Regions from separate parts of the Kosakonia beeri genome, predicted to be linked through region 4. Evidence: predicted binding sites of a transcription regulator. Region 4 holds the regulator's gene; each other region holds the start of a gene.

What was found. The regulator CRP, encoded in region 4, controls carbon source genes, mostly activating them, when cyclic AMP is high. The targets are predictions, from matches to a motif close to ATGTGANNNNNNTCACAT.
Positions count from the first base shown of each region.
Region 1: psiE (phosphate-starvation-inducible protein PsiE) is a predicted target of CRP. The motif match lies at 3,040-3,057, and genes of this name have one in related genera.
Region 2: mlc (sugar metabolism global transcriptional regulator Mlc) is a predicted target of CRP. The motif match lies at 5,920-5,937, and genes of this name have one in related genera.
Region 3: ACUY4S_RS15570 (ABC-F family ATPase) is a predicted target of CRP. The motif match lies at 1,311-1,328, and genes of this name have one in related genera.

Region 1 covers NZ_CM135106.1:4,580,039-4,588,000, forward strand. Annotated here, with positions in the region: gene malF (maltose ABC transporter permease MalF) at 1-1,466, shown strand, start outside; gene malG (maltose ABC transporter permease MalG) at 1,481-2,371, shown strand; gene psiE (phosphate-starvation-inducible protein PsiE) at 2,585-2,995, opposite strand; gene ACUY4S_RS21695 (GNAT family N-acetyltransferase) at 3,132-3,641, shown strand; gene ACUY4S_RS21700 (acyltransferase) at 3,651-4,103, shown strand; gene ACUY4S_RS21705 (YjbH domain-containing protein) at 4,135-6,231, opposite strand; gene ACUY4S_RS21710 (capsule biosynthesis GfcC family protein) at 6,234-6,971, opposite strand; gene ACUY4S_RS21715 (YjbF family lipoprotein) at 6,971-7,621, opposite strand; gene yjbE (exopolysaccharide production protein YjbE) at 7,686-7,928, opposite strand.
Region 2 covers NZ_CM135106.1:2,720,098-2,728,059, reverse strand. Annotated here, with positions in the region: gene ACUY4S_RS12975 (putative bifunctional diguanylate cyclase/phosphodiesterase) at 1-190, shown strand, start outside; gene ACUY4S_RS12970 (trypsin-like serine peptidase) at 192-1,019, opposite strand; gene ydgU (small membrane protein YdgU) at 1,120-1,167, opposite strand; gene asr (acid resistance repetitive basic protein Asr) at 1,301-1,702, opposite strand; gene ACUY4S_RS12955 (carboxypeptidase M32) at 1,866-3,350, opposite strand; gene ACUY4S_RS12950 (KPN_01571 family protein) at 3,475-3,567, shown strand; gene ynfM (multidrug efflux MFS transporter YnfM/SxtP(Kp)) at 3,631-4,881, opposite strand; gene ynfL (multidrug efflux transcriptional activator YnfL/SxtR(Kp)) at 4,999-5,895, shown strand; gene mlc (sugar metabolism global transcriptional regulator Mlc) at 6,024-7,244, shown strand; gene bioD (dethiobiotin synthase) at 7,370-7,962, shown strand, end outside.
Region 3 covers NZ_CM135106.1:3,282,211-3,290,172, forward strand. Annotated here, with positions in the region: gene ACUY4S_RS15570 (ABC-F family ATPase) at 1-1,294, opposite strand, end outside; gene ldtB (L,D-transpeptidase) at 1,502-2,422, shown strand; gene ACUY4S_RS15580 (GntR family transcriptional regulator) at 2,517-3,236, opposite strand; gene ACUY4S_RS15585 (PTS sugar transporter subunit IIC) at 3,252-4,574, opposite strand; gene ACUY4S_RS15590 (glycoside hydrolase family 1 protein) at 4,602-5,978, opposite strand; gene ACUY4S_RS15595 (aldo/keto reductase) at 6,171-7,217, opposite strand; gene ACUY4S_RS15600 (efflux transporter outer membrane subunit) at 7,320-7,962, opposite strand, start outside.
Region 4 covers NZ_CM135106.1:449,611-457,572, forward strand. Annotated here, with positions in the region: gene argD (bifunctional acetylornithine/succinyldiaminopimelate transaminase) at 1-173, shown strand, start outside; gene ACUY4S_RS02125 (YccS/YhfK family putative transporter) at 163-2,241, opposite strand; gene crp (cAMP-activated global transcriptional regulator CRP) at 2,290-2,922, opposite strand; gene ACUY4S_RS02135 (OsmC family protein) at 3,256-3,660, shown strand; gene ACUY4S_RS02140 (phosphoribulokinase) at 3,704-4,573, opposite strand; gene ACUY4S_RS02145 (YheU family protein) at 4,629-4,847, opposite strand; gene ACUY4S_RS02150 (hydrolase) at 4,844-5,863, opposite strand; gene ACUY4S_RS02155 (toxic anion resistance protein) at 6,042-7,166, shown strand; gene ACUY4S_RS02160 (5-bromo-4-chloroindolyl phosphate hydrolysis family protein) at 7,180-7,962, shown strand, end outside.

The DNA of each region.
Region 1 (7,962 bases), 790 kb from region 4:
TGGCTTACCTTGTCGTCTTGATGTATGCCCAGGGGGAATACCTTTTTGCCATCACCACCTTGATCCTCAGTTCCGCAGGTCTGTATATCTTTGCAAACCGGAAGGCCTACGCCTGGCGTTATGTTTACCCAGGGGTAGCAGGCATGGGGCTGTTTGTGCTATTCCCGTTGATTTGCACCATCGCCATCGCCTTTACCAACTACAGCAGCACCAACCAGCTTACCCAGGAGCGCGCGCAACAGGTGTTGCTCGATCGTTCTTATCAGGCAGGGAAAGCCTACAATTTCGGCCTTTATGCGTCGGGTGACGCATGGCAACTGGCGCTGACCGATAGCGACACCGGCAAACACTACCTTTCCGACGCGTTCAAACCCGGTGGCGAGCAGAAAATCACCTTAAAAGAGGTGAATGCCCTGCCCGACGGTGAGCGCGCGAACCTGCGTGTCATCACTCAGAATCGCCAGGCACTCAACCAGCTGACGGCCATTCTGCCGGACGAAAGCAAAGTGATCATGAGTTCACTGCGCCAGTTCTCCGGCACCCGCCCCCTGTATCAATTGAGCGACGACGGGGTGCTGACCAACAACCAGAGCGGTGCGAAATACCGCGCAAATAACGCTATCGGCTTTTTCCAGGCGATCAATGCCGACGGAAGCTGGGGCAGCGAAAAACTCAGCCCCGGTTATACCGTGACCATCGGCTGGGACAACTTTACCCGTGTCTTTACCGATGACGGTATCCAGAAGCCGTTTATCGCCATCTTTGTCTGGACGGTGGTGTTCTCTGTGCTGACCGTGGTGCTGACTGTTGCCGTTGGCATGGTACTGGCGTGCCTCGTCCAGTGGGAATCGCTTAAAGGGAAAGCCATTTATCGTGTACTGCTGATCCTGCCCTATGCAGTGCCGTCGTTTATCTCGATTCTGATCTTCAAAGGGTTATTCAACCAGAGCTTCGGCGAGATCAACATGATGCTGAGCGCGCTGTTTGGCATTAAACCCGCATGGTTTAGCGATCCCACTACGGCGCGGACCATGATCGTGATCGTTAATACCTGGCTCGGTTATCCCTACATGATGATCCTCTGTATGGGGCTGTTAAAAGCGATCCCTGACGATCTGTATGAAGCCTCGGCAATGGACGGCGCCGGACCGTTGCAAAACTTTTTCCGCATCACCTTACCGCTGCTGATCAAACCGCTCACACCGTTGATGATCGCCAGCTTCGCCTTTAACTTTAATAACTTTGTGTTGATCCAGTTGCTGACTAACGGCGGCCCGGATCGCATTGGCACCACCACGCCTGCGGGCTATACCGATCTGCTGGTGAGCTACACCTACCGCATTGCCTTTGAAGGCGGCGGTGGTCAGGACTTTGGGCTTGCTGCCGCGATCGCCACGCTGATTTTCCTGCTGGTCGGTCTGCTGGCTATCGTCAACCTGAAAGCAACCCGCATGAAATTTGATTAAGGAGGACGACGCAAATGGCTATGGTGCAGGCGAAATCGCAAAAAGTGCGACTATTGGTTACTCACTTGTTATTGCTGGTATTTATTGCCGCCATTATGTTCCCGTTACTGATGGTGGTCGCTATTTCGCTGCGTGAAGGTAACTTTGCGACTGGCAGCCTGATTCCGGAAACTATTTCCTGGGAACACTGGCGTCTGGCGCTGGGCTTTAGCGTGGAGCACGCCGATGGCCGCGTTACCCCACCGCCGTTCCCGGTGCTGCTGTGGCTGTGGAACTCGGTGAAAATCGCCGGAATTACCGCCGTGGGGATTGTTGCGCTATCCACCACCTGCGCCTACGCTTTTGCGCGTATGCGTTTTGCCGGTAAAGCCACGCTGTTAAAGAGCATGCTGATTTTCCAGATGTTCCCGGCGGTGCTGTCGCTGGTGGCGTTATATGCGTTGTTTGATCGCCTCGGTCAGTACATTCCCTTTATCGGGTTGAATACGCATGGTGGGGTGATCTTTGCCTATCTAGGCGGGATCGCGCTGCATGTGTGGACGATCAAAGGCTATTTCGAAACCATCGACAACTCGCTGGAAGAGGCCGCCGCCCTGGATGGCGCAACCCCGTGGCAGGCCTTTCGCCTGGTGCTATTGCCGCTGTCGGTGCCAATCCTGGCGGTGGTGTTTATTTTGTCGTTTATTGCGGCCATTACCGAAGTTCCTGTCGCCTCGCTACTGCTGCGCGACGTCGACAGTTACACGCTGGCCGTGGGGATGCAGCAATATCTCAACCCGCAGAACTATCTGTGGGGAGATTTTGCAGCAGCGGCGGTGTTGTCCGCCATTCCGATTACCGTGGTCTTTTTACTTGCGCAGCGCTGGCTGGTTAATGGCCTGACAGCAGGCGGCGTGAAAGGTTAAGTTTCATCGTTGTTATTACGCCCTGAAGATGTCGGGTGAGAGCAAGGCGGCGACGGTATTAATCCCTGAAGCTGATTAACGTCAGTAGCGGGGTAAATAACGGGAGCCACCACCGCTGTCACCCGAACGATGACGGGCGATGCCACTGCACCCTCAACTTGTATGATCCTAACTTGTGACTGTTGTTTGGCGATCCCCCGGATCGCCGTTTTTTTATTCGCGCTTCAGCCGTTTTGAGTTGCACAACCACAAGGTGATCACCAGCAGCAGGATCGCTGCAGAGTAGATCAGCACATCCATCGGCGACTGGTGATCGACAATGATCAACCGTACGATCGCGGTTATACCGATGTAAATAAAATAGCGCAGCGGGAAGTGAAAGCCGGACTGAAAATACTTCACGATCAAGGCAATAAACTCGAAGTAAAGGAAGTAAACGACCAGCCCTTCTACCAGTTCATATTTACTGGTTTGTACCGGCGCAAACAATACGTCCGCCAGGTGCAGCGTCTCTTTGCCCAGAAAGACGATTAGGATCAGGCCCAGACTTAACAAACCAAGGTTCAGCACGGTTTGTAAAAGGGTCGATACAAACTCAGCGCGGGGGCGAGTGAGCGATGTCATAGCGGCACCTCATTCTGGAGTAAGACCCTTTGTATAACGTAAAAATGTGATCTTGATCTACATTATTTGCTTATATTTTGTGACACAGCGTGATGACATGTTGCATCGGTAAATTTCACGCAGGGAGCCTTAAACAGTGCTGACTATACGTAAAGCCCGCCCGGACGACGCCGCGTTATTGAGTGAGATGGGCTATGCCAGCTATACCCACCACTTTGCGCATCTGTGGCATGAACAACAGGAGCTGCAGGATTTTTTGCAGCAGGAATACTCCCTTAACGCTTTACAGCAGAGCCTGCAAAGCCAGGCCAGTGAGTGGTTTGTCGCACTGAGTACCGTGCCGGCAGGCTTTGCCAAAGTCTCCTGGCACTGTGCCATAGAGGGCGAAACCCAGGCGGGTACGCTGCTGCATAAGCTCTACCTGCTGCCGGGAGAAACCCGCAAAGGTTATGGAGAACAGATGATTGCCGAAATAGAACGCATGGCGAAAAGCCGGGGCGAAACCTTTCTCTGGCTGGAAGTGCTGGACGCCAACCCGCAGGCTTACCGTTTTTATCTTCGCCAGGGCTTTACGCACATCAAAGATACCGTCTTCAGCACCCCCTCTCAGCAAAGCACTTTGCATATTCTGGGCAAAGCCATTTAAGGAGCGAAAATGGATCTCCGCCAGACCGCCGTGCGCAATGTTACCTGCGGCGAAAATGTCGTTATTTATCAACCGGCAAATCTGTATGACTGCACCCTTGGCGATGATGTGTTCATTGGCCCTTTTGTTGAAATTCAGAGCCATACACACATTGGCAGCGGCAGTAAAATTCAGTCACACAGCTTTATCTGCGAATACGTCACCCTCGGCGAGCGCTGTTTTATCGGCCACGGTGTGATGTTCGCTAACGATATGTTCCGCGACGGCAAACCCAATCCCGACCGCAAAAGCTGGGGGCGCATTGTGATTGGCAATGATGTGTCGATTGGCAGCGGCGCCACGATCCTGGCGGTGACGATTTGCGACGGAGCCGTTATTGGCGCAGGCAGCGTCGTGACCAAATCGATTAGCGAAAAAGGGGTGTATGCCGGGAATCCTGCGCGGTTACTGCGCAGGCTCTAACCCCTCTCCCGTAAGGGAGAGGGGCCAGGTATCACTGGAAGTTCAGTGTCTTATCGGTGGTCATATTATAGAGTTCAAACTTACGACCCAGTTTCTGGCCGCCATCACGCGTTAGCGGCGTCCAGCCGATACCTGCACGGCTGCGGGTCGCGCCAGTACTGAAGAGATCCAACGGTACAGAGATATACACGCCTTTGGTGAAATCCCCTTCCCCATACTGTGCCGCCGACACGTTCGTCAGGGTCGCGTATGCACCCACTACGACGCCACTGTCGAAGTGTTTTGAGATATCCAGCGTGCCGCCTTTATCTCCCGCCAGATACTGCCCGACGCTGGCTTTCACCAGTACATCCTGGGCAAACCACGGCGTCCAGTAAGTGGTGAAATGGCCGGTCTTCACGCTGTAGTCGGTGAACTTCATCATGTCCTGCGCGCTACGCCAGTCACGCTGTTTCACGTAGTTGGCATCAATACCGAACGCCCAGTTACTGTCTACCGGACGCCACAGCAGTTCAGCCCCTGCGCCGCCGTACATGGTCTCCAGATAACCGGCATACACCTGGCCATAGATGTCATTACCCAGGTACTGGAAGTAGTTGGCCTGCATGTTGTTAACGTACACATCGTTCTGCACGTATTCACGCACGCGGGTACGAACGCGCGGCAACGCCGAGTCCCTTGGCGGGTTGGTATAGTTGAATTTGTCGTAGTTATTGGCAAGGTTGGCAAACAGACTGCCGGTGGTCAGCAGGTGATCGGTCAGCCACCAGTCCGCTGTCGCCATCACACCAATCTGGTACATATAGAAGCCTTCCGGCCCACCAAGAGACTGGTTAAGCACCGGATCGATGTGGAAACCAAAACTGGCCTTATCCATGTACCAGCCTTGCTCTGTATTTTCCGGAACAATCGGCGTCACACGTTTTTGCGCCAGCACGGTATCATGACCCAGCGTTTCGCCTTCAAGGTGGCCTTTCAGGCTGGCGACATCCGTTTCGGTCGTCACCTGCGGCAGGTTCAGGCGATTTTGCGTCACGCGAATGGTACGAATGCCATCCGGCAAGTCGTTCATAATAATGCGGTTCGCACGCTCTATCCCTTCCTGCGTATTACGGTATTTCACCTGCTCGCCCGTCACATACAACGTATCGCCCTGAACCTGAATCTTCGGATCCGCCAGACCGGCATTATATTTCAGCAACGTAAGCTGATTGGCCACCACCGAGTGCTGCAGAATCGCATCCTGCGGCTGCGGCTGATACCGTGGACGCGGGTTGTCCCGGTAGGTGGGGCGCAGATTGTTGAAGTTGTTACGCAGGGTAAACCCAAACATCCAGGTATTCCCACGCTCATAGCTTAAATTGATGTCAGCCCAGTCGGTCACACGGTAGATAGCGCCAACGTTAAAGTTACTGCGCTGCGGCAGCTTACCGGCATAATCCTGCTGATAGTTGTTGCCTTCATATTCCAGTTTCAGGCGCAGCGGGTGCCAGGGCGTTTGATATTCCACACCGCCGAACAGCGATGCCGGGCCGCGAAACATTTGCGAAGTGTCGGTGGAACCTGCGGCTTTGTTGCTGTTATCACGGGTACAGAATTTTGCGTCGTAGGTACATAGCGGGTTTTTAATATTGCCGCTGGTCCCCAGGTAGCCCCAGCCAATACCGAGGGAAAAATCGAGCGGCCCCCAGTTTTTATTCGCTACCAGATATTCGCCATCAAACAGGCCAGTACCCCCAACGTCACGCGCCCCCACAGCCACCTGCGGCAACCAGTAACTTTCTTCCCACAACCGCACTTTTAAATCGAAGGCTTTATCTTTGTAGGATTGATCGCCGGAGAAGGCTTCAACCGAGCTGTATTTTCGCGTACGCACGTCGGTATAACGCAGCGTGGTTTCCAGCCAGGGCAGAAGCTGCACCGAAGCCGAATAGAAACGGTATTGATCATTGTCGCGGTAGTTAAGGCTAAGCTCACCTTCTGGCGCTACACGCGCCGTCGGGGTTTGCAACAGACCCACGCCGCCAAAATCCGACTGAGACGGGCCAACCGGGTCCGGAAACGTTTCGGCGTGACAGGCCGCGCTGACTCCCAGCGCCAACAAGCTTATTACAAACGATTTTTTCATTATTATTCCGGTATCCGATGCGTCAGGGACTCAAGAATGTCAGCGTTGAGCTCGTCATAAACGTTGTTCCACAGACCCGGTGCAAAGCCCACAAAAATGACGCTGCCAGGCATCGGCTCGACATGGCGTCGGTTCCAGTAAGCAACAGGCACTTTCTGCGTCAGGCCTGTGGGATAAACCACCCACGCATAGCTACGTTCGGCACCGCTCAGCAAGCTCATCTCATCCAGATAACTCACCACGTCCCGCCCTGGCGTGAACGGCTTTTTACCCGGACTGCTAATCAACCCCACCACCGTAATCGTGGTGGGTTGCGGCCCAACCCACAGGGAGTATTCGCCCTGCAGCGGACGGTTTGAGAGACGATGCAGACGAATATAATCCGGATCGAGCGGCACAATCTGACGCCCGGTGATTTTCATATCCTCTAACTGACGACGCAGAGAGATGATTGCCGCAGCATCGTCACCGCCTTCGTCGGCGGCAACCGTACTTAAGCGAGCCAGCAATGCCTGGTGGCGCGCCTGCTGTTCGACAGTTGCCTGACGTTCGCTCACCACCGCACCGGGCCACCAACTGTTCGCCAGCCGGGGCTGCCCGACCAGGTCACTTAAGTGTTCGGCATTAGTGAGTTTTTTCGGGCTGGCGTCTCCGGACATGTAAACATCCACACTGCCGGCTGCCAGAGCCAACGGTGAAAAGAGCGTTAAAAGCAGCGGAAGCAAAATACGTGTTTTCATTATTTTGCCGCCTTAATCAGGGTCATTCTCACCGGGAACCAGCCAGCACCCAGATATTGCACCGACTGGCGAATAAGCCCGTCCTCATCCACCCAATAGCGGTTGCGCCAGCTTTTCTGATCCGTGGTGACGTCTTCATCCAGAATGCGTACCGTCGTAACATCGCTGGCCACTTTGACAGTGTCCGTGCCGTTCCAGCGGAACTCAGAACGCGCAGTGGCGTAGCGTACCTGGCTGTGTTCGGTCCAGCCCATGGTGCGCGTCCAGCTGGCACCGTCCACAATCTGATTCGGTTTGGCGAGCGGGTCGGAACCCAGGTTATTCACTTCAATTAAGTTATCGCCGCCGAGCTTATCGCCGCCCAGCTGCGTTTTTACAATCCGTGAGTGCTGTGTCACAACAACGGCCTGATCCTGTGTCACCCATTTCTGCTGCCCGTTTTCTGCGAAAGCGAGCACCACAAACAACTGCGGGCCATCGTTAATCTGCATGTACTGGCTGGCGTAAGGCATATTCAGCAGTTCGTCATCCGTCAGATGAACACCAGGGGTACCAAACACACTATTCCAAAGCGACGTTCCCAGGCCTTTAATCGGGCCAGAACATGCCTGAAGGAGCAGGCAAAGCAAAATGATTCCAGGTCGCTTCACGACTCTTCTCCGAAAGGGGCGAAATAACCACACCGAAGTGTGGTTATAGTTAATGTCCCCGTGATTAACGGGTACTGGTTGTTGTGGTGGTCGTGGTTCCGGTGTTGGAGCCATCACCGCCACCGACTGCCGCAAGAGCGACACCCGCCGCAGAGCCTACGGTGCTGACGCTCGTCGCTGCAGAACTGCCTGCAGAGATAGAGGTCGCCGCCGACCCTGCTGCTTCACCGATTTGCACCGGTGCCGCGAAGGCAGACGTAGCCGCAAGTGCGGATATGGCAAAAATGCCATACAGGACTTTTTTCATATCAATTTCCCTTCATTGAATGAATGGAGATTTA
Region 2 (7,962 bases), 2.3 Mb from region 4:
GGCGCTGGTCGGAGGGACGGTCCGTATTGCCAGTGCGCTGGGAATGCAGGTCGTGGCCGAAGGGGTGGAAAATGAGAAACAGATGAAGTTGCTGCGGCTGGCCGGGTGCGACCAGCTACAAGGCTACTATTACAGTGCGCCAAAGCCGCTGCAGGAAATTTTGCAACTGCCTTTACTGCGGCAACGCTGAGTTATTCCTCATCTTTTGCCAGCGCTTCCAGTTTGTCGCGAAAACCCGTCACTGAAATGGCGCGGTTATCGGCGCGCCAGCGATCTTTCGCCGCCGGCGCGGAGCTTTGTACGGCAATCAACTGCCAGCCTGCGTCGGTTTTGAGCATTAACGGGGAACCACTGTCACCCGGCAAGGTATCGCACTGGTGCGAAAGTACACTGTTTTGCGCCCAGCCGGTCACTACACAATCCTGATGACTGTAGAGTAAATCGAGATGATCTTCGGGATAACCCGACTGGGTCACTTTCCGGTCGGTGGCTTTTAGCGCCGCCGTAAGCGCATCTTTATCGCCCGCAAAGAGCGGTAGCGGCGTGATACCGGAGGGGGGATTTCGCAACACCACCAGGCCAAAATCCCACGAGGCGGCAGAAGAGGGAACGATCCAGCCGTCGCCGTCGGCTTTCAGGCGGTGACCGAGAGAGGGATCGACTCGTCCTTCGATATCATGAATTTCATAACGCCAGACACCTTTTTGCGACACAAACCGCAGGGCGATGGCTTTATCGACTTTTCCGCGCGGCGGTGTTAACAGGCAATGCCCGGCGGTTAAGGCCAGGTGCGGAGAGATAAGGGTGGCAGTGCACAAATTGCCGCTGGCGGTTTCCAGTTGACCAATGGCATCCCACGGCGCTTTGGTGGGGTTGGCGACACGCACACGATCATCATGACCAAAAAAAAGCGTTTGCACATCGTGGCTGCTTACGGCGTCATCATCGCCTTCGTCAGCGTGTCCAACAGCGGAAAACAACAGCAGCGGTCCCAACAACAGCACAACGGTTTTTCGCATATCACACTCTGGTGGGGTAATTATGATTATTAACTTTAAGCCCAGATTAATAAATATAGACGGGACACAAGCAAAGTGGGAGCAAAATCAGCTAACTACATCAGTAAAGGTAAAAGCGGACGGCGATAAGCGCGCAAATAATCAACATCGCCAGAATAACTTCAAAACGATAACGTCGCAGCATATTGCCCTCCAGAGAAAAGCGGCGCTTCCCCCAAAGGTTCAGCGCCGGTTTGTCACAGCACCCTGTAAGCGGATGCCGGACTCAGTCACGCGGTGTCTTATGCAGCCGGTTGAGCAGCTGGTTTAGCGGTATGTTTTACATGTTTAGTGTGTTTAACATGTTTTTTAGCAGCCTGCGCTTTCTGTTCTACAGCAGGTTTAGCGGCTTTTTTGTGATGTTTTTTGGCTTTAGCAGCCTGCGCTTTTTGCTCTACAGCCGGTTTGGCGGCTTTTTTGTGATGTTTCTTGGCTTTTGCTGCTTGTGCTTTCTGCTCTACGGCTTTTTTGTGTTTTTTATGCACTTTTTTCGCTGGTGCGGCTTTGGTGGTGGTGGTTGGTGCAGCGGTAGTTGCAGCCGGAGCAGCAGCCGGAGCCTGAGTAGAGGTTGCCGTGTCAGCGGCGAACGCAACGGAAGACAGACCCATAGCAGCGGCAACAACCAGAGCTAATACTTTTTTCATTCCGATATCCTCGAATTAGTTTCATCATTCAACCCCACTGCGGGGCCGTTGAAAGAACTATATCCCTAAAAAATCAGGCGTTCCGTGAGTGATTAGTATCGGCGTGTAACGTAATGTACAACGAGGAAAAGGGCGCCGGGAAGGCTGTCCCGGCGCGGGATTATCAAAGATAACGGCGGGTAAGATGCTGGCGGAAATAGTGGCTATTCAGCGCTTCACCTGTGGCATTTTTAATGAGCTGTTCGGTACTGAAGCGGCTGCCGTGTTGCCAGATATTCTGGCGCAACCAGTCGAACAAGGCGCTGAAATCACCGGCTGCAATCGCCCCGTCAAGACCCGGAAGCGCGGTGCGCGCGGCGTGGAAAAGCTGCGCGGCGTACATTGCGCCCAGCGTATAGGACGGGAAGTAGCCGAAGCCGCCGTCGGTCCAGTGAATGTCCTGCATGCAGCCGTTGCGGTAGTTGCCTTCCGTGGAAAGCCCAAGCCATGCCTGCATTTTTTCATTCCACAGCGCCGGAATATCCTCCACCTCAATATCGCCATCCATCAGGGCGCGTTCAATCTCATAACGCAGGATCACATGCGCCGGGTAACTGACTTCATCCGCATCGACACGGATGTAACCGGGTTTAACCCGTTGATTCCATGCAATAAAATTCTCTTCTTCGAATGCAGGTTGCATACCGAAACGCGCGACAATAGCGGGCTGCAGGCGACGCAGGAAGGCATCGCTGCGGCCCAGCTGCATCTCGAAAAACAGGCTTTGCGATTCGTGGATCGCCGTGGAGCGCGCCAGCGCAATTGGCTGCCCCGGCCAGCTACGCGGCAGGTTCTGTTCATAGCGTGCGTGCCCGGTTTCATGCACCACGCCAAACAGGGCGCTGAGCAGTTCGTTTTCATCGTAGCGAGTGGTAATGCGCACATCTTCCGGTACGCCGCCGCAGAAAGGGTGTGCGCTGACATCCAGACGCCCGCCGTTAAAGTCAAACCCCAGTACCTGCATTGCCTGCAGGCCCAGTTCGCGCTGATCGGCGATGGGGAACGGCCCTTGCGGGGCAATCAGAGCCTGTTGCGCCTGCTTTGCCACCGCCTGGTTCAGCAAGTCCGGAAGCCAGGACTTCACGTCGCCAAACAGTTCATCAAGCCGGGCGCTGGTCATATCCGGTTCGTATTTATCAAGCAGGGCATCATACGGTGAGCAGCCTTTAGCGTCGGCGCGTAACCGGGCCTCTTCGCGGCTGAGTTTGACAACCTCTTTTAGATTGGCGGAAAAGCCCACCCAGTCGTTATTGGGTCGTTGCGTACGCCAGGCGTGTTCGCACTTACTACCGGCCAGTGACTGCGCTTCTACCAGGGCTTCTGGCAGCAGCGCGGCTTCCTGATAATGACGATGCATTTCCCGAAGGTTGGCTTGTTCGATGTCGTTGAGATTTTCTTGCTGCGCTGCCTGCAGCCACTGTGCCACGTTCTTATCGGTCAGGATCTGGTGGCGCAGGACACTTAACTCCGCCAGCGCTTCACCCCGCGCCGCGCTACCGCCCGGTGGCATCATGGCAAACATGTCCCAACCGGCGATGGCAGCAAGATGCGAAAAGCGCGACAGGCGCAGGAAGGTGCGGGTGAGTTGCTGGTAGTTTTGCTTGTCCATCTATGCCTCATATTTTTCTGTTTTGCGACGAATAACCACCTAAAAGTGGTAGTTAATCCGTAAAGCATGGAATTTGTACCATAATAGATACATCTCAACGACATAACCAATATACAGCACGATTATGAATCCGTTTGTATGGGTAATGATTGCTCTGATGGCGCTTGATGCCGTGCGGGAATTGCAGGGTGCGGCATCGATCCTGAGCCTGTTTTAATACAGGCGGACACAGCGCACATAAAAAACCCCGCCAGAGCGGGGTTGTAAAACGGTTATTGCCTTAACGCAGCCGCGCATGAAGCTGGCTGCCGACGAACACGGCGAGCACCAGCATGGCGGCAATAAATCCGCCGACGCCATTCCAGCCATAGTTGTGCCAGAACACACCGCCTAACGTCCCCGCCACGCTGGACCCCAGATAGTAGCTGAACAGATACAACGACGATGCCTGACCTTTGGCACGACGTGCGCGCGGGCCAATCCAACTGCTGGCGACCGAGTGCGCGGCAAAGAACCCGGCGGTAAAAAGCAACATACCGGCAAAAATTAACCACAAGGAGGCAAACAGGGTCAGTAACAGGCCCAGCAACATAACGCTGCTGGCACCCATCATCACCGGGCCACGACCATACTGGCTGGTCAGCGCGCCCGCTTTAGGTGAACTCCAGGTCCCGGTCAGGTAGGCAATCGATAACAAACCGACTACCGCCTGGCTCAGCATCCACGGTGACTGCATCAACCGGTAACCAATGTAGTTAAACAGGGTGACGAACGAGCCCATCAACAGAAAACCTTCAAGAAACAGCAGCGGCAGGCCTTTGTCACGCCAGTGTAGCCGGAAGTTAATGAACAAGGTTTTGGGGCGCAGCGATGAAGGACGGAAATGGCGTGATTCCGGTAAAATTTTCCAGAACATCAGCGCAGACGCCAGCGCGAAGCACCCGATGGCTGCCAGCGCGATCCGCCAGTTAAAAAAGTCGGTAAAAACACCGCTGATCAAACGCCCACTCATTCCGCCGATCGAGTTTCCGCTGATGTACAACCCCATCGAGAAGGCCACAAAGCTGGGGTGGATCTCTTCGCTTAAATAGGTCATGCCGACCGCCGCCACGCCGCTCAACGACAACCCCAGCAGCGCGCGCATCACCAGGATGCCGTGCCAACTGGTCATCATCGTGGACAATAACGTGCAGCAGGACGCCAGCAGAAGGGCGGCCACCATCACTTTTTTGCGCCCAATGGCATCTGACAGTGGGCCAGTAAACAGCAGGCCAACCGCCAGCATGGCAGTAGAGACGGAAAGGGAAATACTGCTACTGGCCGGAGAAATGCCGAATTCCTGAGACAGCACCGGCAGGATCGGTTGTACGCAGTAAAGCAGGGCGAAGGTCGCCAGCCCGGCAGAGAACAAGGCCAGCGTAACGCGCATAAATTGGGGAGTACCACGTTTAATAAATTGCCCCGGCGCAGCGACGGACGGTTCATTGACGCCACTTGCCGGGCTGGTGTCAACGGTTGTTGTACGACTCACTTGAGATCCTTACGTTTGTTCCCGTGATTTGGGTGACGGGCTTACCACACGCTAAGGGTATGAAACGAGGAATATTCTGTCTAATATATTAATAATCTCAAATAAGACCTTATACATATGAATATCGAACTGCGTCATCTGCGCTATTTTATTGCCGTGGCTGAAGAGCTGCATTTCGGCCATGCGGCAGCACGACTGAACATTTCGCAGCCGCCGCTGAGCCAGCAGATCCAGATCCTCGAACAGCAGGTGGGCGCGCGTCTGCTGGCGCGAACCAATCGCAGCGTCTCGCTCACCCCTGCGGGCAGCCAGTTCCTGGCGGACAGTCGGCAAATATTAAGCCAGGTGGATGACGCCGTAGCCCGTGCGGCGCGCCTGCATCAGGGGGAAACCGGCGAGCTGCGCATTGGCTTTACCTCTTCGGCTCCGTTTATCAAAGCCGTTTCCGATACGCTGTCGTCGTTTCGCCAGCGCTACCCTGATGTGCACTTACAGACACGGGAAATCAATACCCGCGCCCAGATTGCGCCGCTGAACGAAGGCACGCTGGATCTCGGTCTAATGCGCAATACACCTTTGCCGGAGACGCTGGCCTGGCAGGTAATATTGCGCGAGCCGTTGCTGGCGATGATCCCCCGCGATCACCTTTTGGCCACCAGGGCTGCGGTATCGCTGGTGGAACTGGCGCGGGAGCCATTTGTCTTTTTCGATCCACACGTCGGTACCGGCCTGTATGACGATATTATTGGTCTGATGCGGCGTTACCAGTTGTCGCCGCGCATTGCTCAGGAAGTGGGGGAAGCAATGACCATCATAGGGCTGGTGGCTGCGGGCATGGGGGTGTCGATTTTGCCAGCCTCTTTCCGGCGTGTGCAGCTTAGCGAAATGCGCTGGGTACCGATCATAGAGCCGGATGCGGTATCGGAAATGTGGCTGGTGTGGTCAAAACATCGGGAGCAGGGAACAGCGGCGGCGCGTTTCAGGACGCAGCTCCTGGCAGCAGCAGGCGAGTGAATTTTGCGCATAAGTCGTTGCAAAATGTGCTGTAAATCACAAGCCGGGGTAAATATTTGACGACAACCAGTAACTCCTTCACCATAGCCAACAGTTTATTTCGAAGCGCGAAAATAAGGGAGTCAGAGGTGGTTGCTGATAGTCAGCCTGGGCATATTGATCAAATTAAGCAGACCAACGCAGGGGCGGTATATCGCCTGATTGATCAGCTTGGCCCGGTATCGCGCATCGACCTGTCACGCCTCGCGCAGCTTGCGCCGGCCAGTATTACCAAAATCGTTCGCGAAATGCTTGAAGCGCACCTGGTGCAGGAGACGGAAATTCAGGAGCCAGGCAGCCGCGGGCGTCCGGCGGTTGGGCTGGTGGTGGAAACCGAGGCCTGGCACTATCTTTCGCTGCGCATCAGTCGCGGCGAAATTTTCCTTTCCCTGCGCGATCTCAGCAGCAAACTGGTGGTGGAAGACCGTCTGGAATTACCGCTTGCCGCCGAACTGCCGTTGCTGGAGCGGATTATCGACCATATCGACCGTTTTTTTACCCGTCATCAGAACCAGCTGGAGAGGCTGACAGCGATTGCTATTACGCTGCCTGGTATCATTGATACTGAAAATGGCATTGTTCATCGCATGCCGTTTTATGACGACGTAAAAGATATGCCGCTAGGCGAGGCGCTGGAGAAGCACACCGGCGTGCCGGTATATGTTCAGCATGATATAAGCGCATGGACCATGGCTGAAGCGCTGTTTGGCGCTTCTCGCGGTGCGCGGGATGTTATCCAGGTGGTGATTGACCATAACGTTGGCGCCGGGGTGATTACCGACGGGCGCTTACTGCATGCGGGGAGCAGCAGCCTGGTGGAGATTGGACACACGCAGGTCGATCCTTACGGTAAGCGTTGCTACTGCGGCAACCACGGTTGCCTGGAAACCATCGCCAGCGTAGAAAGCGTGCTGGAAATGGCGCAACGGCGGATGAGCCAGTCGATGAGTTCGATGCTGCATCAGAAACCGCTCTCTGTTGAATGGTTATGCCAGGCGGCGCAGCAGGGGGATCTGCTGGCGAAAGACATTATTAGCGGGGTCGGCGCGAACATTGGTCGTATTCTCGCCATCATGGTCAATTTGTTCAATCCGCAAAAAATATTGATTGGCTCACCGCTTAGCAGTGCGGCAGAGATCCTTTTCCCGGCCATTGCCGATTGTATTCGCCAGCAGGCGCTGCCCGCCTACAGCAAACACATCAGTGTCGAAAGTACCCAGTTTACCAATCAGGGCACCATGGCCGGTGCGGCGCTGGTAAAAGACGCGATGTATAACGGATCTTTGCTGATTCGTTTGTTGCAGGGGTAACATTTTTACACTGTCGTCGTAAAAATTGCGCTATCTCAAGCCGGGCCAGATGCAGTTAACTTAGACTTTCCCTCCTGAATTATTTTCCTGGTTTATATTTTCGTTGAACAACGGTGGGGTTCGTCATGCTTAAGCGTTTCTTTGTAACGGGTACAGACACTTCTGTCGGCAAGACAGTGGCGTCCCGCGCGCTACTACAGGCGCTGGCTGCCAGCGGTAAAACAGTGGCGGGTTATAAACCCGTGGCAAAAGGGAGCAAAGCGACGCCGGAAGGGCTGCGTAACAAAGACGCGCTGGTGCTGCAAAGTGTCTCTTCGCTGGAATTACCGTATCAGGCGGTGAACCCGATAGCCTTAAGCGAAGAAGAGAGCAGCGTCGCGCACAGTTGCCCCATTAACTACACCTTGTTATCTGACGGTCTGGCCAGTTTATGCGACCGTGTCGACCATGTTGTCGTGGAAGGGACGGGCGGCTGGCGTAGCCTGATGAACGATCTGCGTCCGCTTTCCGAGTGGGTGGTACAGGAACAAATGGCGGTGGTGATGGTAGTGGGCATCCAGGAAGGCTGTCTTAATCACGCGTTACTGACGGCGCAGGCGATAGCCAGCGACGGGTTGCCGCTGATTGGCTGGGTTGCAAACCGAATCAATCCTGGGCTGGCCCACTATGCAGAAATTATCAGCGTACTGAGCAAAAAGCTGCCCGCGCCGCTGGTGGG
Region 3 (7,962 bases), 2.1 Mb from region 4:
TATCGTCCTGGCTGAACAGCAAACGCCCAAGGATGCTGCGCACCGCTTGCTCGTCATCGCCTTCTTGTTTCCACTGGCTCATCCAGTCAAAGACGGTCAAATCGTTGTCGAAATCCTCTGCATGATCCTGCGCGTAATAACCAATCTGCGCGTTTTCGGACCACTTCACTGTACCGCTGTCGGCAGGCAGTTCCCCCACCAGCGTTTTCAGCATTGTGGTTTTACCCACGCCGTTCGCCCCCAGAATGGCAATTTTCTCGCCCACTTCCAGTAACAGGTTGAAGTTTTTAAACAACGGACCGTCATCAAACCCTTTGGTCAGGGCTTCCACTTCCAGCGCGTTACGGAAGAGTTTCTTGTCCTGCTCAAAACGGATAAACGGGTTCTGACGGCTGGATGCTTTCACTTCTTCCAGCTTGATCTTATCAATTTGACGGGCGCGAGAAGTGGCCTGGCGCGATTTGGACGCGTTGGCGCTAAAGCGGCTGACAAAAGACTGCAAGTCGGCAATCTGCGCTTTTTTCTTGGCATTATCCGCCAGCAGGCGTTCACGCGCCTGGGTGGCGGCCGTCATGTACTCATCGTAGTTGCCGGGGTAGACACGCAGTTCGCCGTAGTCGAGATCCGCCATGTGGGTGCAGACCATGTTCAGGAAGTGACGGTCGTGCGAAATAATGATCATGGTGCTGTCGCGATCGTTCAGCACCTGCTCCAGCCAGCGGATGGTATCGATGTCCAGGTTGTTGGTCGGTTCATCGAGCAGCAGAATGTCCGGATCAGCAAACAGCGCCTGCGCCAACAACACACGCAATTTCCAGCCGGGAGCCACTTCGCTCATCAGGCCATAGTGTTGTTCAACCGGAATACCGACGCCGAGCAACAGTTCACCGGCGCGGGCTTCAGCTGAGTAGCCATCCATTTCGCCATACTGCACTTCGAGGTCGGCAACTTTGTAGCCATCTTCCTCGCTCATTTCCGCCAGCCCGTAAATGCGGTCGCGCTCCTGCTTCACTTCCCACAGTTCTGCGTGGCCCATGATAACCGTGTCGAGCACGCTGAACTCTTCAAAGGCGAACTGATCCTGACGCAATTTACCAATGCGCTCATTCGGATCGATCGAGACGTTACCGAGCGACGGTTCTAAATCGCCGCCGAGGATTTTCATAAAGGTGGATTTGCCGCTGCCGTTGGCGCCAATCAGGCCGTAACGGTTGCCGCCGCCAAATTTGACGGAAATGTTTTCGAACAGCGGCTTGCTGCCGAACTGCATGGTGACGTTGCTGGTAACTAACACGGAAGTATCCTGAAATATGTGACAAACACCATATTATGCCACAAATCCGAATTAGATTCCTGCCCACTGTCAGCCCGCTAAACTGCAAGCAAAGGGAAAAAAGTGTGATTTCGTACACATCTGAATTCCCTGGACGGTGGAATGCACATATAATGCGCTTCCTGCATTCTCAACCCAACGGCCCGTTTGCCAATAATCTTGCATAAGATGAACATGAAATTAACTACCCTTTTTGCGGCAGCCTTTGCTGTCGTGGGATTTTGCAAAAGCGCGTCTGCTGTTACTTATCCGCTGCCGACTGATGGCAGCCGTGTGATTGGCCAGAACCAGGTCGTGACTATCCCGGAAGGCAATACACAGCCTCTGGAATATTTTGCGGCGGAATACCAGATGGGTCTGTCCAACATGCTGGAAGCAAACCCGGGCATTGATGCCTACCTGCCGAAAGGCGGCACTGTGATGAATGTTCCACAGCAGCTGATCCTGCCGGATACGGTTCACGAAGGGATCGTGATCAACAGTGCGGAGATGCGCCTCTACTATTACCCGAAAGGCACCAACACGGTAATCGTACTGCCGATCGGTATTGGTCAGTTGGGTAAAGATACGCCGATTGCCTGGACCACCAAAGTCGAACGTAAAAAAGCTGGCCCGACCTGGACCCCAACCGCCAAAATGCATGCGGAATATGTTGCAATGGGTCAACCGCTGCCGCCTGTCGTGCCGGCCGGCCCGGATAACCCGATGGGTCTGTACGCGCTCTATATCGGCCGTCTGTACGCAATCCACGGTACCAATGCGAACTTCGGTATCGGTCTGCGCGTAAGCCACGGCTGCGTGCGTCTGCGTAATGATGACATCAAGTTCCTGTTCGAAAACGTACCGGTCGGCACGCGCGTGCAGTTTATTGACGAGCCGGTAAAAGCGACCACCGAACCGGATGGCAGCCGCTATATCGAAGTGCATAATCCCCTGTCGACTACCGAAGCCCAGTTCACAGGTGGTGAGATTGTGCCGATTGCGCTGACCAAAGCGGTGCAGACGGTGACTAACCAGCCAGATGTCGATGCCAATATCGTCGATCAGGCGGTACAGAACCGTTCCGGTATGCCGGTACGTTTGAACTAAGTAACATTTTCCTGCCCGGTAGCATGACGCTCACAGGGCAGTGTTAACCGGTCTGCACACCTCGCAGGCCGGTTAACGCCTCGCCATTCGCCAACTATCCCCCGTTATTAACCACGATAACTCCGCCATGATCGTAGCGGTAGTGGCAATGCGCGTACTCAAGCGGCGTGCCGTCTTCCAGATAGATCACTTGTTCCACTTCCAGTACCGGATCGGTGTCATCGCAGTTGAGATAGCGTTTGTCTTCCGTACCCGGCTTTAGCGCACGCACGATGCGATACGATCCCATGATCTTCAGCGCCAGCTCTTCCTGCACATAACGAAAGACGGAGCTTTCAAGATGCCCACGATTCAGCCCAGGCACCAGGCTGACCGGCATCAGGGTAAACTCCAGCGACACCGGTTCACCTTCCAGTAAACGCAAGCGATTGAAGTCATAGACGGGTTCGTCTGGCCCCACCAGCAGCGAAGCCTGCTCTTTTTCCGTCGGGAAACGCAACTCAAAGCGAATGATTTTACTGGTCACTTCGCCAACATTTTCCCAGGTTTTGGTCGCGCCAAAGTAATCGCTGCCCGGTAGATCCCAGCGCGAGTGTTGGAGAAAATTTTTGCGAATAAACGTGCCCTGCCCCTGGCGGGTATAGACCAGCCCTTCGACAATGAGCTGGCGCATCGCCTGCTGGATGGTCATCCGGCTGGAGGCAAACTCGGCGGCCAGCGCAAACTGATCGGGCAACGGTGCATTGGCTGCGTACTGCTGGCTCAGGATCCGCCGCTTAATTTCCCGCGCTATTGTGATATATTTCGCCGCCATCGCCCTTCCTCTGGTTTATTCTTCTATCCCATTGTTTCTTAAGGCCACCCTCTCAGAAATTTTGAGGAAAGGCAGGTAGAAGAATACACCAAAGAGGATGATCAGCAACTGTACCACCACTGCCCGCCAGTCCCCTGCCGTTGCCAGCCAGGCACTGAGGATTGGCGGCGTGGTCCACGGGATCATCACCACACAACGAGACATCCAGCCCAGCGTGGTACAGAGCCACGCAAACCAGATCCCCAGCGCCGGAAGCAGCACAAAGGGGATCATCAACGGGAGGTTAAAGACTATCGGTAAACCAAAAATCACCGGCTCATTAATGTTGAACAAACCCGGTGAGATGGCGAGGCGAGCGACCTGCTTCGACGATTTCTGCCGGGCAAAAATAAAGATCGCCAACAGTAACGACAGGGTACTGCCAGTGCCGCCAATCATGCCGAACGTGGGCACAAAAATGCTGTTAATGATGTGCGGGATCGGCTGACCGTTGGCAAACGCCAGCATGTTCTCGTTGGTGTTAATCAATAAGAAGGGTTCAAGGATCACCCCGTTGACCACCGTCTGGTGGATACCCAGCGTAAACAAGAAGTTACCAAAGCTGTAAATAAACAACGTACCCGGCAAACTGGTATTAATTTGCCGCAACGGTTGTTGGATCAGCGTGGTGATCAGGTGGATCAAATCAGTGTGCAGAAAGTTAGACAGGAGCGCCGCAATGATCGCGAACACAGACAAGGTAATGATAGTTGGGATCAACGCCGAGAACGATTTTCCCACCGCTGACGGGACATTATCTCCCAGTGATATTTCGAATCGCTTCACGCTGGCGACACGGATAAACAACTCCGTGGAGAGCAGGCCGATGATAACCCCGGCGAAAATCCCGGTCGTGCCAATGTTAATAAAGGAGAGCATCTGGCTGACCGTCACGGTGGTTTTGCCGCCTGCCGGCACAACCTCCAGTTGCATGGGCATCATCATAATAAAGCTGCTCAGCGCAATGACCACCGCTGAAACCGGATTATCGAAATTCTTATTGCGCGCCAGCGACCATGCGGTCATGGGGGCAATCAACAACGCGGCAATATTCAACGTGCCGTTGATCACCACTTCACCCCATACCTTAAAGCGCGCCAGCGTTTCCCCTTCCAAAACCCAGGGGAAAATCACGTTATTGATCAGCACTGCCAGCCCGGCAAGAATAAAAATCGGCATCACGGCGGCGAACGCGTCGCGCAGAGAACGCAAATGCACCTGATTCGCCAGACGGGCGGAGAAATCAACAAACTTATCGACAAACGACTGCATATTGGGCGTGATTTTCGTACCAGACATCGTGATGCCTCCCTCAATCCGTCACGTTTACATGTCGCGGCCGTTGCTGCGGATCACCTGTTGCAGCCAGCGGTAGCTCTTTTTCGGTACACGTTGCATATCTTTCAGGTCATGATTGTCGCGGTTGACATACACCACGCCGTAGCGTTTACGCATGTCCCCCTGCGAGCTAAGAATGTCAATCAAGCCCCAGCCGAGATAGCCCAGAACCTGTGCACCATCCTCGAAAATGGCTTCCTGCATCGCTTGCAGGTGATCGCGGTGGTATGCAATCCGGTAGTCGTCATTGATCGGGTTAACGCCATCCCACTCTTCAATCACGCCAATGCCGTTCTCAATCGGGAACACCGGCAAGCGCCAGTCGTTGTAATAACGGGTGATAATGGCGCGAAAACCCAGCGGATCGATTTGCCATCCCCATTCAGTGGCTTGCAGCCAGGGGTTAGCTTTATCGCCCTGTTCCAGGTAGTAATTAACCGGCGTGCCCGGCGCAATAGCGTCGCTATCCAGCGTTTTGCTGGCGTAATAGCTGAAGGCCATAAAATCATTCTTCATGCGCGCTATTTGCCGCAAATCTTCATCGCAATAGATATCGCGGAAACCTTCTCTGTCGACCACGGCCAGCACTTCCGGGCTGTAGCCCTGCCCGGCAAACACCCGCAGCAGGTTCTGATTGAGGAATTCGTCATATTGCGTGGCGCAGAACACGTCGCGCGGTTTGCAGGTCGCCGGGTAGACCAGTTGATGGGCCAGCATACCGCCCATCAATTTCCCCGGTTGCGTATCATGCAAATAATGGGTGAGCAGCACGTGTGACATCATCACATGGTGCTGAATTTGGTACAGCTCGCGTAGCGTTTTCTCGCCCTGTAAATAGCCGCCGACCTGAAACGCCCCCGGCATATGGTAGATATTCTGCTCGTTAAAGGTGAGCCAGTACTTCACCCGGCTGCCGAAGCAGTCGATCATCTTTTTGCCATAGCGTACGAAGGCATCCTGCACATGACGGTCGACAAAACCGTTATATTGCTGTGCCAGTGCCAGCGGCATATCGAAATGATAAAGGCAGATCATGGGCTCAATGCCGCGCGCCAACAAATCGTCGACAAAGCGGTCGTAAAACGCGATCCCTTCCTCATTGAACTCGCCGTCTCCCTGTGGGCAAACCCGACTCCACGAAATCTGGAAGCGGTAACAATTCATGCCCAGATCCTGCATAAGGTCGAAATCTTCCTGGTAACGGTGATACGAATCCGTGGCAACTTTCCAGTCGGAGGCAAACTCACTGGCTTCGCGAATATCGTAGACCGACCTCCCTTTACCACCCTCGTTCCATGCGCCCTCCGTTTGCATGCTGGAAACGGAATTTCCCCATAAAAAGCCGGTCGGTAACGTTTTGTTCATCACTTTTCTCCATGACTAGTCATTTCATACATATGACTAGTCATATAGACAAAGGCGAAAAAGTGGGCAAAAAAGTCAGTGCGTTTTTGTGACGGTTTTCGAAGATTAATGGGTGAGCAGCTTCGCCTGAACCGGCCTGAGAAGAGAAAAGATGGTGTGCCATATTACCCGGCACACCGAGCGACAGAAGAATTAGCGTGACTGCTGTTGCAACTGATGACGACGGTACTCGCCCTGACGCTCCAGCATCCACCCTGGGTATTCACGCGGCAGAGCACTCACCGCATCCAGTTGCTGCAACTCGTCGTCCGTCAGATGAATAGCGGTCGAAGCTATGTTGTCATCAAGCTGAGACTCGCGTTTCGCGCCAATAATCACACTGCTGACCACCGGCTGGTGCAGCAGCCAGGCCAGCGCAATTTGTGCCACCGAAACGCCTTTGCTGTCTGCAATCACGCGCATTACATCCACGCAGTCGAATGCCCGTTCTTTATTCACCGGCGGGAAATCAAACGTCAGCCGACGCGCCCCCGCTTCGCCCTGCCCGTCGCGGCTGTATTTACCGCTCAGCAAGCCACCTGCCAGCGGGCTCCAGACCATTAACCCTACGCCTTCACTTTGCAACATTGGCACCAGTTCGCGTTCCAGATCGCGCCCGGCGATAGTGTAATAAGCCTGTAGCGAGGCAAACCGCGCCAGTCCAAGGCGCTCCGAAATGCCCAATGCTTTGGTGATTTGCCACGCCGCCCAGTTCGATACGCCGATGTAGCGCACATGACCGTGCTGAACCAGGTTATCCAACGCGGCAAGCGTCTCTTCCATTGGCGTCGCGGGATCAAAACCGTGTAACTGAAAGAGATCGATATGATCCAGCTGCATCCGCCGCAGGCTCTCTTTCACGCTATGAATAATGTGGTAGCGGGAACTCCCGCGCGAATTGACCCCGGCAGTGCCGGTTTCGCCAAACGCTTTGGTGGCAATCACCACGTTTTCACGCGGGATTTTCAGGTTTTTCAGCGCCTGGCCGGTCATCTCTTCCGAGCGCCCGTTGGCGTAAACGTTCGCAGTATCAATAAAGTTGATGCCTGCATCCAGCGCTCGCCCCAGCAGGGTGTCGACCTCTGTCTGCTGTAGCTGGCCAATCTGGCCCCACATGCCCTCTTCACCGCCAAACGTCATGGTGCCGAGGCATAATTCAGAAACAAACAGTCCGGTATTGCCCAGTTTTTTGTAGCGCATGTTGGCGTCTCCTTAATCGGTTTCGTTGACGCAGACAGTTATACGCAATCCTCCCGAGGCGCGAATGTGAGGATCCTGCCTGTTTCTTGCCCAATTCTCTGATTATCCGCGAGGTGCCTCACCAAACACTGAATAATCAGGGAGTTGCACATTTTGATAGGGTTCCCAACCGCCGCCGAGCGCTTTATACAGCGCCACCAGGTCAAGGCTGCTCTGCACGCGCGCCTGCTCACGCTGTTGGCTCGCCTGCGCCAACTGGCGTTGAGCATCCAGCACATCGATAAAGCTGGCGATGCCCTTGCGGTAGCTGTCGCTGGCCAGAGAAAAGGCGTTCTGCAACGCGGTGACTGTTTTCTCCAGCCCGGCTTCCCGTCGCTGATCGGTGCGATAGCTGACCAGCGCGTTTTCCACATCCCCCAGCGCCGTTAACACCGTCTGCCGGTAGTTGAGCACAGCTGCGCCCTGCTGCGCCCGCGCCAGCTTGACGCTGGAAACCAGCCGTCCACCCTGGAAAATCGGGATCGACACTTGCGGGCCGAAACTGTAGAAATGGCTGCTCCAGTCGGTCAGCCAGTCGGCATCCGAGTTGCGCAGACCAAACTGACCACTGAGGCTAAAGCTGGGGAACAGCTGCGCCACCGAGACGCCAATCTGTGCCGTGGCGGCATGCAAGCTCGCTTCTGCCTCACGCACATCCGGGCGGCGACGCGCCAGGGTGGAAGGAATACCGGTCGGCACAATTTCT
Region 4 (7,962 bases):
ACAAAGGTCGCGCGCGTGACTTCCTGTATGCCGCTGCCGGGGCGGGTGTGATGGTACTGAATGCCGGGCCGGATGTAATGCGTTTTGCGCCGTCGCTGATTATCGATGCGCAGGATATTGAAGAAGGGCTAAATCGCTTCGCGGTAGCGGTAGATAAAGTGATCAACGGTTAAGGCGTCTCTTCAGCCAGATACCATGATGTGGGCGCTGACGCCATGCCACCGACGAAATAGTGTGCATGGTGTTCAGATGCCCCACTATACGTTGCAGGTGCTGTTCCAGCGTGCTCATTGGCCCGTGGGTCAGCGTCTCCGGCGACTCCAGAATATTTGCATCTCCCGACTCGCCAGGCCCATCGTATTCCAGCCGCTGCTGACAGCGTTGCAGCGCAATTTCACATGACTGTAGGTAGCGCTGCGCCAGATCCGGGGTAAGCATGGTGTGCTCGCGTGCAAGCGTCGTCATGGCGTTGATATGTTCAACAATAAACTGGCTGTGCGTCACCCACAGCTTCATATCTTCCAGGTAACGGGTGTTGAAGCCCGGCTCCTGCATAGCCTGATTCAACGAGTTGAATAGCGCATTATGCGCCTGGTTTACGCGCATTCTCTGCCATGCCAACGGTGTTGGCTGCGGATTGTCGCTGAGGATCAGGCGGAGGGCCTCCTGATAAGTTTCCAGCGCATCATGGGCGTTTTGCCGCAGCAGGCCGCTTTGCCACTGTGGCCACAACCAGACCATGCCACCAAAGGCAATCAGGCAACCTATCACGGTGTCGATAAATCTGGCGACGATAAACTCCTCGCCATTCAGCGTCAGCAACTGCAGGGTGTACACCGCAGTTATGGTAAAACCGACCATCGCCCAGCCGTAATTCTTGCGGATAATGAGATAACTGATCAGCGTGATCAGCAGCATCGCCGCCAGCGTATATCCCTGTGGTACGTGGAAATGCAGTGTGATACCCGCAATCACCAGACCTGCAAGCGTGCCTGCAGCACGGTGCACAATGCGAACCCGTGTTGCGCCGTAGCCATTTTGCGTAACAAACATCACGGTCATCATGATCCAATATGGCTTGGGTAAATGCAGGGCGCTGCCCATCAGGCTGGCAACACTGAGCATGACGCTAATGCGTGCGGCATTGCGAAGTGCGGAAGACTTCAGTGAAAGATAACTTTTTAACGCCGGGATCAGAGGCAGGCGGCGCTGCGTTTCAGCCATTAAATCCCGGCTGTACAGAGGGCGTTGGGTGCGTAAAACGCGGGCGATACGGCTAAAGTGCCAGGCGCAAAAATGCCCGACCGGGTTATCCGGATGCTGGCGGGCGATTTTCTCCAGCGCACCAACCTGCTTATCCATCGTGAAACGCGTAGGGTATCGGTGATAGAGAATATCATCGGCCAGCACACGCAGGCGTGCAGCAACGGTTTGCGCATTCCAGCGTATCACCTGCTCGGCATGGCTTTGCTCCACCAACTTTTGCACTTCTTCTGGCTGGTGCAAACTGACAGAGATGTGCTCTTGTAGGTCCAGCGCGACCTGGAACACGCGCAACATACGCTTGTAATCATTGTGCTGGTTCGCGGCCAGCATATGCAGTTGCTGATAACACTGACTTATCATATCCACGACTTTTTGCTGGCGGGCCAGCAGCGGTGGCAGGGCGGTTTCTGGATCTTTGTGCTGCGTCAGCAGGCTGTATTTGGCTTCGCAGTAGTCCGCCAGTTCACGGTAAAGCAGGCTTATCGTTTCATGCAGCGGTTGTTCCCGCCACATCCAGAACCAGAACCAGTTAAACAGCCCGTACCACAAGGTACCAAGCGCATAAATCAGTAACGGTTGCCATATTGGCATACTGCCGGCAAGGCTCAGGGTAAAGATGGCAGCAATCAGCGAGGCCGGGAGTAACCGCCCATGCAGTGCACTGATTTCGGCGGTCACGCCAAGTAATAATGTCATGCCGGTGAGGATCAGCGGCAGGGGCAGGTTCTCTGCAAGCAGCAGTTGTACCGCGAGGCTGCATCCTGCAAACAGCGAGCCGCCAATAATCAGGCGTTTAAAGAAACGTTTATGGGGGGTATCAAGACCTGCAATGTTGCAGCAGGCGGGCACGAGGGAGAACAGCAAACCTTGTTGCAAATGACCGACGATTAAGCCGATGGCCACAGGCAAACATAACACCAGCGTTTGCCGCAGTGCGTAGTTGATTTCGGGGTGATAAATCAGCCTGCGCCACATGAGAAAACAAAAACGGCGCACCGGATAAGCGGCGCGCCGTTTTGTCGATTAACGGGTTCCGTAAACCACGATAGTTTTACCGTGTGCGGAAATGAGATTTTGATCTTCCAGCATTTTCAAAATACGGCCCACTGTTTCGCGCGAGCAACCGACGATCTGACCAATTTCCTGACGGGTAATTTTAATTTGCATACCGTCCGGGTGAGTCATTGCGTCTGGCTGTTTCGCCAGGTTCAACAGCGTTTGGGCAATGCGACCTGTCACGTCAAGGAACGCGAGGTTGCCGACTTTCTCTGAAGTGACCTGCAGGCGACGCGCCATTTGCGAGGAAAGGCGCATCAGAATGTCCGGGTTTACCTGGATTAACTGACGGAATTTTTTATAGGAAATTTCGGCCACTTCACATGCGGTCTTAGCGCGTACCCACGCACTGCGCTCCTGACCTTCTTCGAACAGGCCCAGTTCACCGATAAAATCTCCCTGATTCAGGTAAGAGAGGATCATCTCTTTACCTTCTTCATCCTTGATCAGCACTGCCACTGAGCCTTTAACGATGTAATACAACGTTTCCGCTTTTTCACCCTGGTGAATCAGCGTGCTCTTCGACGGGTACTTATGAATGTGGCAATGAGACAAGAACCATTCGAGAGTCGGGTCTGTTTGCGGTTTGCCAAGCACCATGCGCGATTATCCTCTGTTATAAGCTGTCACCAGACACAGGATGTGCACCCTGCCCCTGGGGTTGCAATCTATACACGTTATCGTTCGACTTTGTGTATTCGCTTCCAAATCCTCGGAAGTGGACCGTCAGCGTCATCTGCGGTCTCTAAAGTGTGATGTCAGGCGTGTCTGCGTGACATCCATTTTTTCTGTAGCATCCAGATTGTTTTAGCATAGCTTTAACCGCCTGTCTCCTGGTGTCTCGCTTCAGCATGACGCAGGTCGCCTTCCGTTGCGACTTTTCTTATGTACGCGTAATCTGTAAAGAAAATTGCCACTTCGGAGTAAAGAAAAATGCAGGCACGTGTGAAATGGGTTGAAGGGTTAACCTTCCTCGGTGAGTCCGCCTCGGGCCACCAAATCCTGATGGATGGCAACTCAGGCGATAAAGCACCAAGCCCGATGGAAATGGTGCTGATGGCCGCAGGCGGGTGCAGCGCCATTGATGTGGTGTCTATCCTGCAGAAAGGGCGCCATGACGTTACCGACTGCGAAGTGAAGCTGACCTCAGAGCGTCGCGAAGAAGCCCCGCGTCTGTTCACCCATATCAATCTGCACTTTATCGTCACCGGCAAAGCGCTGAAAGATGCTGCGGTTTCCCGTGCGGTGGATCTCTCTGCGGAGAAGTACTGCTCCGTGGCGTTGATGCTGGAAAAGGCGGTGAACATCACCCATTCCTACGAAGTCATAGAAGCCTGATGTGCTCAGCCCGGTAGCGTGGCGTTACCGGGTTCCCCTAACGCTATTTTATCTTTTTCCCTTCCATCAACCGTTGCACCAGCGGCGTCATGATTAGCTCCATCGCCAGCCCCATTTTTCCGCCAGGCACCACCAGCGTGTCCATATGGGAAATAAACGAGCCTTGCAGCATCGCCAGAAGCCATGGGTAATCAATCCCTTCCAGATTACGAAAGTGGATCACCACAAAACTTTCATCCAGCGAAGGAATGCCTTTCGCGGCAAAAGGGTTCGAGGTATCCACGGTTGGTACACGTTGAAAGTTGATATGCGTGCGCGAGAACTGCGGGGTAATAAAGTTAATGTAATCTTCCATGGAGCGTACCACGGAATCCATTACCGCTTCGCGCGAGTGGCCGCGTTCGCTGGTGTCGCGCACCAGTTTCTGGATCCACTCCAGATTAACAATTGGCACTACGCCGACCAGCAAATCAACATAACGTGATACGTCATGCTGTGGGGTGACCACGCCACCGTGCAGCCCTTCGTAAAAAAGTACATCTGTGGGTTCAGGCAATGGCTGCCAGGGGGTAAACGTACCCGGTACCTGGTTCCAGGGCACGGCTTCATCGTAGGTATGGAGATACTTCCGCGCCTGACCTTTGCCGGTCTGGCCATATTCGCTGAAGGTCTGTTCGAGCAGGCCAAAATCGTTAGCTTCCGGCCCGAAGTAACTGATATGCCGCCCAAGATCGCGCGCTTTGCGGATCGCCATATCCATTTCCGGGCGGGTATAGCGATGAAAACTGTCGCCTTCAACTTCCGCCGCCTGCATACCCAGTTGCGCGAAGATCTTACGAAAAGCGAGGCTGGTGGTGGTCGTTCCCGCACCGCTGGAGCCGGTGACGGCAATGACCGGGTGTTTGGCAGACATAATAACTCCCTGAATTAATGATTATTTTCAGTATAGTCAGCCGCCATGCACCCCGTTAATCGTGGAATTGCCCGCGCGGCATAATATTGACTGTCTCGTGCAGTTCAGACCACACCAGCACTGCTTCGCCGCGTTGCAATTGCCGTTTAACATCGGCGACCTTTTGTTCAAGCGAGCGTTCATGTTCACCATAATCGGTGCCTTCGCGCAAGACAAAGCTCTCAATCAGGTTATCCAGCGTTGCGGTTTCGATCTCTTGCCATGGAATAATCATTTCGCCTCCAGCCAGGGAGAGAGCCAGTCCGGAATACGTGTCTCAAGCCACATTTCCGGGCGACGCAGTGTGCCGCCGACAAAACCCACGTGGCCGCCATGCTCCGTTAACTGATACTCAATATTTGCCGGCAAATGTCCGGCATCCGGGATCACATTATGATCCATAAAAGGATCGTCTTTGGCGTGAATAATCAAGGTCGGTTTACGGATGTCCGGCAGTACCGGCATGGCGCTGCAGCGTCGGTAATAATCCAGTGCGTCGGCGAAGCCGTGGATCTTCGCGGTGATCAGGTCGTCAAACTCACGGATGCGGCGTACTTTGCGCAACGCCGACAACGTTAACGGGAGCGAGCCGGGGTAAGCGCGTAATTTTCGCGCTGCGTTGGCTTTCAGCAGATTGAGTAAATAGCGCTGATAAACGCGTGAGAAACCCTTATCCATATGATAACTGCACGCTTCCAGCACCAGTGGCGCAGAGACAATGACCGCTGCATCGACGGGCAAGTCATCCTCTGCTTTTGCCAGCAGGCAGCCAAGCATATTACCGCCGAGCGAGTACCCAACGGCTGCCGTTGGCGCGGCACCCAGTTCCTGACGCAGCCATTGCAAAAACCAGGTGCCGTCTTCGGTCTCACCAGAGTGGTAAATGCGATTCAGGCGATTAGGAATACCGCTGCAACCGCGAAAATGCATGACGACCCCCAGCCAGCCGCGCGCCTTCGCCGCATGAACCAGACCGTGCGCGTAAGGGCTATGCAGGCTGCCTTCAAGGCCGTGAAATACCACCAGGCGCGGTTTATGCCGCGCCTGGTACGGTTCTTCACTCCAGGCGAGATCGACAAAATCGCCATCCGGCAGCTCAAGACGCTGCCACCACGGTTCAAACTGCAGGCGACGACGTAAAAGGCGTGGCAGCATCGTTTGTAGATGCGGATTGCGCGCACCCGGCATCGGATGAAAATTGTGCGCTTCTCCCTGATCTTCAAGGAAATTTGCCGGTGTAATATCTGCCATCATAATAAAAAATTTAAGTTAATAGACGGTTATTATACTTGCTAACAATTAGGCTGTTTAATACTTTGCTGCTGTTGTAACGTATTACCCCTTACAGACAGCTTCATAAAGACACAAGAAAACCAGCGATTACATTACATTACCGCTGTCTGCCATTTACCCATTGAGGACGTATTGGATGACGGAACATACCTCGCTTGACCTCGCCGCGCCGCAGCAATCAAACCCGTCGATGAATGACCTGCCTGGCAGTGAACACTTAACCCCGGCGGAGCACGCGCAAATCCAGAATATTGTTGAAGAGATCAATATTAACGACCCGGCGTTTTCGTTGGGTTTTGGCGCAAAAACCATGAACAGCATCTCGCAGTTCTCCGACTCCCTGATGCAAGAAGTGCGGGCAAAAGATGCGGGCATTATCGGTACGCAACTGACCGAACTGCTGCAAAAAATCAAAGGGGTGGACATCAGCGCCTTTGAACAAAAACCGGGCTTTCTCGCCTCACTGCCACTGCTGGGATCGCTGTTTAACCGCATTGAGCGCACGCTGCTGGAATACCAGACCCTGTCTGAACAGGTAGAAAATATCACCGCAAAGCTGAATGACGCGATGGTTGATCTGCTGCGCAATATTTCCGTGCTCGAGACCCTCTTTGAGCGTAACCGCGAGGTTTTTCAGCAAATTACGCTGCACATTATTGCCGGTAAGCAAAAGCTGGAGCAGATAAAACAGAATGAACTGCCCGCGTTGCAGGTGCAAGCGGCATCGGACCCGATGAACGCGCAGCGCGTGCGCGATCTGCTGGAAGGCATTCAGCGCTTTGAGCGTCGCCTGCATGATTTGATGGTATCGCGAACGATTGCGATGCACTCCGCCCCGCAAATTCGCCTGATGCAGAGCAACAGCCAGTCACTGGCAGAAAAGATCCAAAGCAGCATTCTTTCCACCATTCCGGTGTGGAAAAGCCAGATAGCGCTGGCCATGTCACTGCAAACCCAGCGTCAGGCGGCAAAACTGCAAAAAGAGGTGGCGGATACCACCAATGATTTACTGCGCCGCAATGCGGAAATGTTGCAAACCGGCACGCTGGAAACGGCGCGTGAGGTGGAGCGGTCAGTGGTGGATATCGACACCCTGCGCGATGTGCAGTCGCGGTTGTTGAGTACCATTGAAGAGTCGGTGAAAATTGCTACTGACGCACGTCAACGCAGGGCTGAAGTAGAAAAAGAGCTACTCACAATGGAAAACGATCTGCGTATCCGTCTGGCCTCCATCGCCAGCGGAACGGCGGGACAGCAGTAAGCAGGAAGAGACCATGTCCGAGAGAATCACACACTGGCTGGATGCCTATTACAGCAACCGTTTGAACCGTATCTCCGCCCGGTTATTCACGTTTATCGCGGGCCTCTTATATTCCGCCTATTCAGCCCGTTTCGCTACGCAGGTGGATAGCGAATTGGGGAAAGATGTGGGGGGACTCGCAACCTGCTTCGCGGTGGTGAACTGGTTTGGTTTTATTCTGCTGGGCCGCACGCTGTTCTTTGATCGCATAGCGCTGGTTGTGGGGGCGTTGGCAGGCTTTTTCTGGTTTTTTGTGGGAGATGCCATTGCGCTGCCATTTTGGGCGGGAATGATGGCGATGCTCGTGCATCTCTATCGGGACTGGCGACGGCTTAGCACCATCCATGTGCTGTATCTGTTATTAATGATTCTGTCTGTATCGTTATACCGGCAGATCTATGATTACAGCGCGCACCCCGTCTACCTTGGATTCTTTGCGTTGCTCTTTGTCGGCTATCTCCTGTATGCATGGTCACTGAAGATGGCCGCACGTAAACATGACGCCCAGCTGGCGATTCTTGCTGCAGCCGAAAAAGCGCAACAAACGGCCGCCGAAGCGGATCAGTTGTTAGCGCAGCGTATTGCACGCCTGGAAAAAAAGAGAGGGCTGCCTGCTCCGCTGCTGGCTGAACTGGCTCAGATTACTGCGTCAGCGCGCCAGATCCTGCAATGCATGAGTACAGACAAAAGGGATGAAGTACCGGGGCGGCGCTTTTTAGACCGTTATCTGCCTGGCGTTGAAATGATTGTTACCCAG